3 regions of the Streptomyces sp. NPDC020780 genome follow, and region 3 is predicted to be linked to each of the others. Evidence: riboswitches for the same ligand, from Rfam matches in the RefSeq annotation. Region 3 holds a riboswitch; each other region holds the start of a gene.
The links. Region 3 has a riboswitch for thiamine pyrophosphate ahead of thiO (glycine oxidase ThiO). Riboswitches for the same ligand answer to the same signal wherever they lie in the genome.
Positions count from the first base shown of each region.

Region 1: linked by a shared signal. The riboswitch ahead of ACH4VO_RS28805 (thiamine ABC transporter substrate-binding protein) and the one ahead of thiO (glycine oxidase ThiO) in region 3 are both predicted to bind thiamine pyrophosphate.
Region 2: linked by a shared signal. The riboswitch ahead of thiC (phosphomethylpyrimidine synthase ThiC) and the one ahead of thiO (glycine oxidase ThiO) in region 3 are both predicted to bind thiamine pyrophosphate.

Region 1 is NZ_JBIRTB010000019.1:95,338-98,605, forward strand. It holds gene ACH4VO_RS28800 (iron ABC transporter permease) at 1-610, opposite strand, end outside; gene ACH4VO_RS28805 (thiamine ABC transporter substrate-binding protein) at 655-1,749, opposite strand; TPP riboswitch at 1,821-1,937, opposite strand; gene rlmN (23S rRNA (adenine(2503)-C(2))-methyltransferase RlmN) at 2,176-3,268, opposite strand, start outside.
Region 2 is NZ_JBIRTB010000006.1:99,351-102,618, reverse strand. It holds gene ACH4VO_RS13265 (YibE/F family protein) at 1-1,327, opposite strand, end outside; TPP riboswitch at 1,399-1,532, shown strand; gene thiC (phosphomethylpyrimidine synthase ThiC) at 1,525-3,268, shown strand, end outside.
Region 3 is NZ_JBIRTB010000009.1:244,251-247,518, reverse strand. It holds gene ACH4VO_RS19645 (FAD-dependent oxidoreductase) at 1-844, opposite strand, end outside; gene ACH4VO_RS19640 (hypothetical protein) at 873-1,214, opposite strand; TPP riboswitch at 1,266-1,378, shown strand; gene thiO (glycine oxidase ThiO) at 1,376-2,587, shown strand; gene thiS (sulfur carrier protein ThiS) at 2,662-2,892, shown strand; gene ACH4VO_RS19625 (thiazole synthase) at 2,895-3,268, shown strand, end outside.

The DNA.
Region 1 (3,268 bases), on a different contig from region 3:
CGAGGATCTGGACGACTCCGAAGGAGGTGAACGTGAAGAGGAAGACCATCAGGGCGGCGGCGGCCACGGCCGGGGCCAGCGCGGGGAGGGTCACCCGCCGCCAGGCGGCCAGGCGTCCGGCGCCGAGCACCCGTGCGGCCTCCTCCTGGCGGGGGTCGAGCTGGGACCACAGGCCGCCCACGGTCCGTACGACGACCGCGTAGTTGAAGAACACGTGTGCGAGCAGAATCGCCCAGACGGTGGTGTCGAGCCGGATGCCCCACAACTCGTCGAGGAACCCGCCGCGCCCCAGCAGCGCCAGGAAGGCCGTGCCCACGACGACGGTCGGCAGGACGAAGGGCACGGTCACCACGGCCCGCAGCAGTTGTTTGCCGGGGAAGTCGAACCGGGCGAAGACGTAGGCACCGGGCAGCGCGAGCAGGAGGGTAAGCGCCGTCGAGGCGAGGGCCTGCCAGGTGGTGAACCGGAGGACGTCGAGGATGTCCGGCCGGTTCAGTACCTCACCGACCCGGCCGAACTGCCAGACGCCGTCCGCCTTCAGCCCCCGGCCGACGATCGCGACGACCGGGTAGGCGAAGAACAGCGCGAAGAACGCGGCGGGCAGGGTCATGAGGCCGAGCCGCACCGCGTTTCCCCTCCACGAGGGACGCGCGGTTACTTCACGACGAGCGAGGACCACGACCGGACCCACTGCTCACGGTTCTTGGCGATCTTCTCCGGGGAGACCGTCGCCGGCTTGCCGACCTGCGCGCCGAACCTCGTGAAGAGTTCCGGCAGTTTCGCGTCCGCGGCGACCGGGTTGACGAACATGGTGAGCGGCATGTCCTCCTGGAACCGCTTGCTGATCAGGAAGTCCAGCAGCGCCTTGCCGCCCGCCTCGTTCTTCGCGCCGTCCAGCAGCCCGGCGAACTCGATCTGGCGGAAACAGGTGCCGGTGGCGACACCGGTCGGGGCCTCGGTGGGCCGCGGTTCGGCGTACAGCACCTCGACGGGCGGGCTGGAGGCGTAGGAGACGACGAGCGGCCGGTCCGCCTTGGCCTTCCTGCCGCCCGCGGAGCCGGAGAACTCCTCGTTGTAGGCCTGCTCCCAGCCGTCGACGACCTTGACGCCGTTGTTCTTCAGCTTCTTCCAGTAGTCCTGGTAGCCGGTCTCGCCGTGGGCGGCGACGGTACCCAGGAGGAAGCCGAGGCCGGGCGAGGAGGTCGCGGCGTTCTCCGTGACGAGGAGGTTCTTGTACGCGGGCTTCAGCAGGTCGTCGAAGGTCTTCGGCGGGTCGAGCTTCTTGTCGGCGAAGTACTTCTTGTCGTAGTTCACGCAGACGTCCCCGGTGTCGACGGGCGTGACCCGGTGCTTGTCCCGGTCGAGCCGGGTGGCGGCGGCGACACGGTCGAGGCCCTTGGCCTCGTACGGGGTGAACAGGCCGTTGTCCAGGGCGCGGGAGAGCAGTGTGTTGTCGACGCCGAAGAACACGTCGCCGCGGGGGGAACCCTTGGTCAGGATCTCCTGGTTGAGCGCGGCTCCGGCGTCGCCGCTCTTCAGCACCTTTACCTTGTAGCCGGTCTCCTCGGTGAACGCCTTCAGGACGGCGTCCGAGGCGTTGAACGAGTCATGGCTGACCAGGGTGACGGTCTTCGAACCGGCCCCCGGGTCACCGGAAGCCTTATCGTCGGCGTCCCCGCAGCCCGCGAGCACGGTGACCCCGAGAGCTGCGGCGAGCGCCGTCGCCGCGTACCGCGTGGTGGTGTTCATATGATTCCTCCTGGAGATGACCAGGAAGAGACGCGGCCCTGCCCGCTCCGTGAGCGGGCAGGGCGCAACAGCTTGAGTAAAGTCCGAACTTCCTACCCGGAATGACCCGGGCGAGGTTCAGAGGGTCTGCGGCCGACCTGTCCTCGGTGCCGCACTCTCAGCGCTGTGGCGCTCCCCTGTCGGAATATGAAGTTGATGTCCGGAACAGGCTACACCGGCCGGATCACGCTCCCCCGGCCGGATGACACCCTGCCGACCGGATCACGGCCTGCCGGCCGCCCGGGTCCGGCGCGCCCCGCCCTGCGGAGCCCGCACGCCCGCCCGGCCGGATCGGTCGCGCGCCCATCGGCCCGCCGGCCCGTCACCCCACCCGGCCCGCCGGTACACGCCCGCGGCTGCTCCGGGCGGGCTGCTCCGCTCCGCGTCTCAGCGCTCGGCGGCCGCCAGCTGTCCGCAGGCCCCGTCGATCTCCTGGCCCCGTGTGTCACGGACCGTGACCGGTACGCCATGGGCCGCGATGGCCTCGACGAACGCCTTTTCGTCCTCGGGCCGCGAGGCGGTCCACTTCGAGCCGGGCGTCGGGTTCAGCGGGATCAGGTTGACGTGCACCCGCTTGCCCTTGAGCAGCCGGCCGAGCCGGTCGCCCCGCCAGGCCTGGTCGTTGATGTCGCGGATCAGCGCGTACTCGATGGAGATACGGCGGCCTGACTTCTCCGCGTACTCCCAGGCCGCGTCCAGGACCTCCCGGACCTTCCACCGCGTGTTCACGGGGACGAGCGTGTCGCGCAGCTCGTCGTCGGGGGCGTGCAGGGAGACGGCGAGGCGGCACTTGAAGCCCTCGTCGGCGAAGCGCAGCATGGCAGGCACCAGGCCCACCGTGGAGACGGTGATCCCCCGCTGGGAGAGTCCGAGCCCGTCCGGCTCCGGGTCGGTCAGCCGGCGGATCGCCCCGACCACCCGCTTGTAGTTCGCCAGGGGCTCGCCCATGCCCATGAAGACGATGTTGGACAGCCGTGCAGGTCCGCCCGGAACCTCTCCGTCGCGCAGGGCCCGCATCCCGTCGACGATCTGGTGGACGATCTCCGCGGTCGACAGATTACGGTCGAGGCCCGCCTGCCCGGTCGCGCAGAACGGGCAGTTCATCCCGCACCCCGCCTGGGACGAGATGCACATGGTCACCCGGTCCGGATACCGCATGAGGACGGACTCGACGAGCGTCCCGTCGTGCAGCTTCCAGAGCGTCTTGCGGGTGGTGTCGTCGTCACAGCTGATGTGGCGCACCACGGACATCAGGTCGGGGAACATCGCCTCGGCGAGCTTGTCCCGCGATCCGGCCGGGATGTCGGTCCACTCCGCCGGGTCGTGCGCGTACCGCGCGAAGTAGTGCTGCGACAGCTGCTTGGCGCGGAAGGGCTTCTCGCCGATCGCGGCGACTGCTTCCTTGCGCTCGTCGGGCGTGAGGTCGGCGAGGTGCCGCGGCGGCCTCTTGGCTCCGCGGGGCGCGACGAAAGTGAGTTCT
Region 2 (3,268 bases), on a different contig from region 3:
TCCGTACGGGTGCAGGAGCTCCGGCTTCCGCGCCGAGCCCCGTGCGGTCCGCGGAGACCACCAGGGCCGCGAGTACCGTCGTCACCGGCACCGAGGCGACCAGGCCGATCGATCCGACGAGGGTCCGGACGATCTCCTCGGCGACCAGTTCGCTGTTGGCGACCGCCCCCACGCTGCTCTGGGCGATGGAGAAGAGCAGGAGAAGGGGCAGCGCCGCGCCCGCGTAGGCCAGTACGAGCGTGTTGACCACCGACGCGATGTGGTCGCGCCCGATCCTGATGCCCGCGCGGTACAGCTGCCGCACGCCCATGGTCGGATCCGCCCGGCGCAGTTCCCAGACCGCCGAGGTCTGGGTGACCGTCACGTCGTCGAGCACACCCAGTGAGCCGATGATCACACCGGCCAGCAGCAGACCACTCATGTCGATCTTCGGGTACAGCCCGTGGATGAGCCCCGTGTTGTCATCGGTGTTGCCGGTCAGGCTCGCCCAGCCGATGAAGAGGGAGCCCAGCAGCCCGATCAGCAGCAGCGAGATGAGCGTGCCGATGACGGCCACGGAGGTGCGAGCCGTCAGTCCATGGCAGGTGTAGAGGGCGATCAGCATGATCGCGCTGGCCCCGATCACGGCGACGACCAGCGGGTTCGAGCCCTGCAGGATCGCCGGCAGGATGAACAGCGTCAGCACGGCGAACGAAATCGCCAGCGCGATCAGGGCCATCAGCCCGCGCAGCCTGCCCACGACGACCACCGCGAGCGCGAAGATCCCGGCCAGCAGGGCCATCGGGAACGAACGGTCGACGTCCGTCACCGAGTACTGCAGATCGCGGGGAGCGTCGGGAGCGTACGCCACGACCACCCCCTGGCCTTCGCGCAGTTGCCGGGGGGCGTCGGGCTGGATGACCTCGACGAACGTGCGGCCCTTGTCCTTGCCGTTCGTCACTTCGACCGTGGCCTTCTTGCACAGCCCCGACTGTTCGGCGACCGCCTCGCGTCCCGAAGGCGTGGACGTGTCCCCGGTCGGGGGCACCTGAGCGGCGTTCACCTCCGCGCAGTCCACCTTGTCGACCCGCACCACCCTGCCGTCCTGGGTCTGCCGGTCGAAACCGACGCCCGTGCGCTCGTGCGCGGGAGCACCGCCGGGCCAGAGCGCGACGAGACCGACCAGGACGGCCGTTGCGAAGGGGATGAGAACCGCGGCGATGACCTTGCGCAGATGCGTGGACACGGGTGCCGCGGGCCCGTGGCTGTGCGTGTGGCCGTGCGCATGGGACTGGCTGCTGCCTGCTGTGTGGTCAGGGGATTCGGGGGCGTTTCCGGGGAACGTCACCCGGCGATCATCCCAAGAACCGGGGAGGCCCTCTGGCCAGCACGCCAGGAGGAGGGCTAGCGTGGAGCCACCTTTGCACACGCGGGAGCTCGGAGCACCGGGCTGAGAGGGCGCTGACCTCCGTATTTCCTTACGGGACACGCTGCGCCGACCGACGAACCTGTTACCGGGTAATGCCGGCGTAGGGAGTAGGTCTCATGACCACAGCGGACGCACGCACGCCTGCCTCGGCGCAGAACGCGCAGAACGCGCAGAACACCGAGGCCGGGAAGTCCATCGGCTGGCACAAGGGGTACCTCCAGGGCTCGCGCCCGGACCTCCGGGTGCCTGTCCGTCAGGTGCACCTCACCAACGGCAAGGACGTGACGCTGTACGACACGTCGGGGCCGTACACGGACCCCACCACCGAAACCGATGTCCGACGGGGGCTCGCGCCCCTGCGGGAGAACTGGATCGCGGCCCGCGGGGACACCGAGGAGTACGCGGGCCGCCCCACGCGTCCCGAGGACGACGGGGTCAGGCACACCTCGCCCCGGGGCGGACTGCGCAACCTCGACGCGGTCTTCCCCGGCCGCTCCCGCCGGCCGCGACGCGGCCGGGACGGCCGGCCGGTCACCCAGCTCGCGTACGCCCGCCGGGGCGACATCACCCCGGAGATGGAGTACGTCGCGATCCGGGAGAACGTCGCCCCCGAGGTGGTGCGCGAGGAGATCGCGGCGGGCCGGGCCGTTCTGCCGGCCAACGTCAACCACCCCGAGATCGAGCCGATGATCATCGGCAAGCGGTTCCTGGTGAAGGTCAACGCCAACATCGGCAACTCCGCCGTCACCTCCTCCATCGAGGAGGAGGTGGACAAGATGACCTGGGCCACCAAGTGGGGCGCGGACACCGTCATGGACCTCTCCACCGGCCGCAACATCCACACCACCCGCGAATGGGTCCTGCGCAACTCCCCCGTGCCGATCGGGACCGTGCCCCTGTACCAGGCCCTGGAGAAGGTGGACGGCAGGGCCGAGGAGCTGACGTGGGAGATCTACAAGGACACCGTCATCGAGCAGGCCGAGCAGGGCGTCGACTACATGACGGTGCACGCCGGAGTCCGGCTGCCGTACGTCCCGCTGACGGCCCGCCGCAAGACCGGCATCGTCTCCCGCGGGGGCTCCATCATGGCGGCGTGGTGTCTCGCACACCACAAGGAGTCGTTCCTCTACGAGCACTTCGAGGAGCTCTGCGAGATTCTCGCGGCCTTTGACGTCACGTACTCGCTGGGGGACGGGCTCCGGCCGGGCTCCATCGCCGATGCCAACGACGAGGCGCAGTTCGCCGAACTCCGCACCCTCGGTGAACTCAACTCCGTGGCCAAGCGCTTCGGTGTCCAGACGATGATCGAAGGCCCGGGCCACGTCCCGATGCACAAGATCAAGGAGAACATCGACCTCCAGCAGGAGATCTGCGAGGAGGCGCCGTTCTACACGCTGGGTCCGCTGACCACCGACGTGGCACCCGCGTACGACCACATCACGTCGGGCATCGGAGCGGCGATGATCGCCTGGTGGGGGACGGCGATGCTCTGTTACGTCACCCCCAAGGAGCACCTGGGGCTGCCGAACCGGGATGACGTGAAGACCGGCGTCATCACGTACAAGATCGCCGCGCACGCGGCCGATCTGGCCAAGGGGCATCCGGGGGCTCAGGAGTGGGACGACGCGCTGTCGGACGCCCGTTTCGAGTTCCGGTGGGAGGACCAGTTCAACCTGGCGCTCGATCCGGACACGGCAAGGGAGTTCCACGACGAGACGCTGCCCGCCGAGCCGGCCAAGACGGCCCACTTCTGCTCGATGTGCGGCCCGAAGTTCTGCTCGATGAAGATCTCGCACGACATCCGCCGTGCACACGGCACCGCTCAGGACGAGATCGAGGCGGGCATGGCCGAGAAGTCCA
Region 3 (3,268 bases):
CGCAGTCGCCCACCGCGTAAACGTCGGGGAGCGAGGTGTGCAGCGAGCGGTCGGCGAGGACCGAGCCGTCCGGGCCGAGGGCGATGCCGGAGCCGGCGAGCCAGCCGGTGGCGGGCCGCGCGCCGATACCGACGATCACCGCTCCGGCCGGGACGGCCCGGCCGTCCGTCAGGTGGACGGCGCCCGGTTCGACGCGGTCGACGCGGGCGCCGGTGAGGAGCTCGGCCCCGCTCTCGGCGTACCAGGCGGCCATCGGCGCGGCGACCTCGGCGGGCAGGGTGCCCGCGAGGGGGCGGTCGGCGGCTTCGACGACGGTGACGGCGCATCCCGCGGCGCGGGCGGCGGTGGTGAACTCGGCACCGATCCAGCCGGCGCCCACGACGACGACGTCGTGCTGCCGCTCCAGGACGGGCCGCAGCCGCGCGGCGTCGTCGAGGGTGCGCAGCAGATGGACGCCGGGCACCCCGTCGGAGCCCGGCAGTCCGACGGGTTCGGCGCCGGTGGCCAGGACCAGGACGTCGTACGGCACGGGTCCGTACGGAGTGTCCAGTTCGTGTGCCCCCGCGCGCAGGCCGGTCACGTCGACCCCGAGGCGCAGGGTGATGTCCAGCGCCTCGAAGTCGACGTCGAAGGCGGAGTCCTCGGCCTTGCCGAGCAGGACCGCCTTGGACAACGGGGGGCGGTCGTAGGGCTGGTGCGGTTCGGCGCCGATGAGGGTGACGGGGCCGGAGAACCCCTGCTCACGCAGGGCCACGGCCGTCTGCACGCCCGCCATTCCCGCGCCCACCACCACGACGCCGCGGGGCGGCCGTTCCGCTGCCGGTTCCGGTGTCTGCTCGCTCACCCGTCCACCCTAATCATCTGACGATCGCTCAGGGAACGAGCTGCTCCACGACGCTCGTACCGCTGCCGGCCTGGGACTCCCATTCCCACCGCTCGTCCAGCCGCACCCGGCCGTCGGGCAGCTCCGTGACGGCCGAGACGCAGTGGCCGCCGGACGTCGTCCCGTCCTGCTTCAGCTGGACGTACCTGAAGTCGAGGGTGTCCGCCTCCCGGGTGCCGACGAGGTGGCCCCGGACGACGTCACCGCCCGCGTACTCGGCCCAGATCCGGCCGTCCCGTTCGTGGTACGTGAACCGGGTCCGGGTGCCGACCTGGCCGGGCGCCTGGTCGGCGACGGGTGAGAGGACGAGTCCGTCGAGTGAACGGGCCACGGTGGCTGCTCCCTTACTGGCCGTGGGCGGCGGGGTCTAGGCTGGCCACCGTAGAACACTCGCGGGAGCCCGGACGCACCGGGCTGAGAGGGAGGCTGACCGGCCTCCGACCGTACGAACCTGATCCGGGTCATGCCGGCGAAGGGAGGGGCTGGACGCCCATGCGCATCTCCGGGAACCACTGCGACGTCCTGGTCGTCGGGGGCGGCATCATCGGTCTGGTGACCGCCTGGCGGGCGGCCCAGCGCGGTCTGCGCACGGCGCTGGCCGACCCCGATCCCGGCGGAGGGGCCGCCCAGGTCGCCGCGGGCATGCTCGCCGCTGTCACCGAACTCCACTACGGCGAGCAGACGCTGCTCGGCCTCAACCTGGCCTCGGCGGCCCGCTATCCGGCGTTCGTCGCCGAGCTGGAGGAGGCGAGCGGGCAGGCCACCGGCTTCCGCGCCTGCGGCACCCTGTCCGTCGCGCTGGACGCGGACGACCGGGCCCATCTGCGGGAACTGCACGCCCTGCAGCAGCGGTCGGGCCTGGAGTCCGAGTGGCTCAGCGGCCGTGAGTGCCGCCGCCTGGAGCCGATGCTCGCCCCCGGCGTCCGGGGCGGGCTCCGGGCCGACGGCGACCACCAGGTGGACCCGCGGCGGCTGGCCTCGGCGCTGGTCACCGCGTGCGAGCGGGCCGGGGTGGTGTTCCACCGGGCCTGGGTCGGGCGGCTGTCCGTCACGGGCGGCCGCGCGAGCGGCGGGGTGCTCGCCGACGGTACGGAGCTGGGGGCCGGCCAGGTCGTCCTCGCGGGCGGGAGCCTCAGCGGGCGGCTCGAAGGGGTGCCCGAGGCGGTGCTGCCGCCGGTCCGCCCGGTCAAGGGGCAGGTACTGCGGTTGACCGTGCCACCGGCGTACGCCCCCTTCCTCAGCCGGACCGTACGGGCCGTCGTACGCGGCAGCCACGTGTACCTCGTGCCGCGCGCCGACGGCGAGCTGGTCGTCGGCGCCACCAGCGAGGAGCTGGGCTGGGACACCACGGTCACCGCGGGCGGGGTCTACGAACTGCTGCGCGACGCCCACGAACTGGTGCCCGGGATCACCGAACTCCCGCTGACGGAGACCCGCGCCGGGCTGCGCCCCGCCTCCCCCGACAACGCCCCGCTGCTGGGCCCGACGGCACTGCCCGGCCTGCACCTCGCGACCGGCCACCACCGCAACGGGGTGCTGCTGACGCCCGTCACGGGTGACGTGATGGCCCAGGTGCTGGTCACCGGGGAGCTGCCGGAGGTGGCGCGCCCCTTCGCTCCGCACCGCTTCCACCGCTCCCCCGCGGCCCCTTCCCGCGACGACGTCCGAGTCTCCGTCCCCGCCTCCCAGGAGCAGCCCGCATGACCGAGCCCGCCCCCGCGTCCGTACCGGCGTCCGTCCCCGCGCCCTCCGCGCCCGCGTCCCCGTCCGCCGCTTCCGTGCCCGTGCCCGTGCCCGTGTCCGTGGCCGTGCCCGTGTCCGTCAACGGGCAGGCACGCGGTGTCCCGGCCGGTACCACCCTGGACTCCTTGGTCGCGGGCCTGACCCGGGCACCCTCCGGGGTCGCCGCCGCGGTCAACGAGAGCGTCGTCCCGCGCGGCGAGTGGTCCGCCACCGTGCTCCGCGACGGTGACCGGGTCGAGGTCCTCACCGCCGTCCAGGGAGGCTGACGATGCCCGACGATCCGTTCACCCTCGGTTCCGCCGCGTTCTCGTCCCGGCTGATCATGGGAACGGGCGGTGCCCCCAGTCTGGAGGTGCTGGAACGCTCCCTGCTCGCGTCGGGCACCGAGCTGACCACCGTCGCGATGCGCCGGCTCGACCCGACGGTCCAGGGCTCCGTGCTCTCCGTCCTGGAGCGGCTCTCCATCAGGGTCCTGCCGAACACCGCCGGCTGTTTCACCGCGGGCGAGGCGGTGCTGACCGCCCGGCTGGCCCGGGAGGCACTCGGGACGGACTGGATCAAGCTGGAGGTGGTGGCCGACGAGCGGACCCTGCTGCCCGATCCGATCGAGTTGCTGGACGCCGCCGAGATCCTGGTCGACGA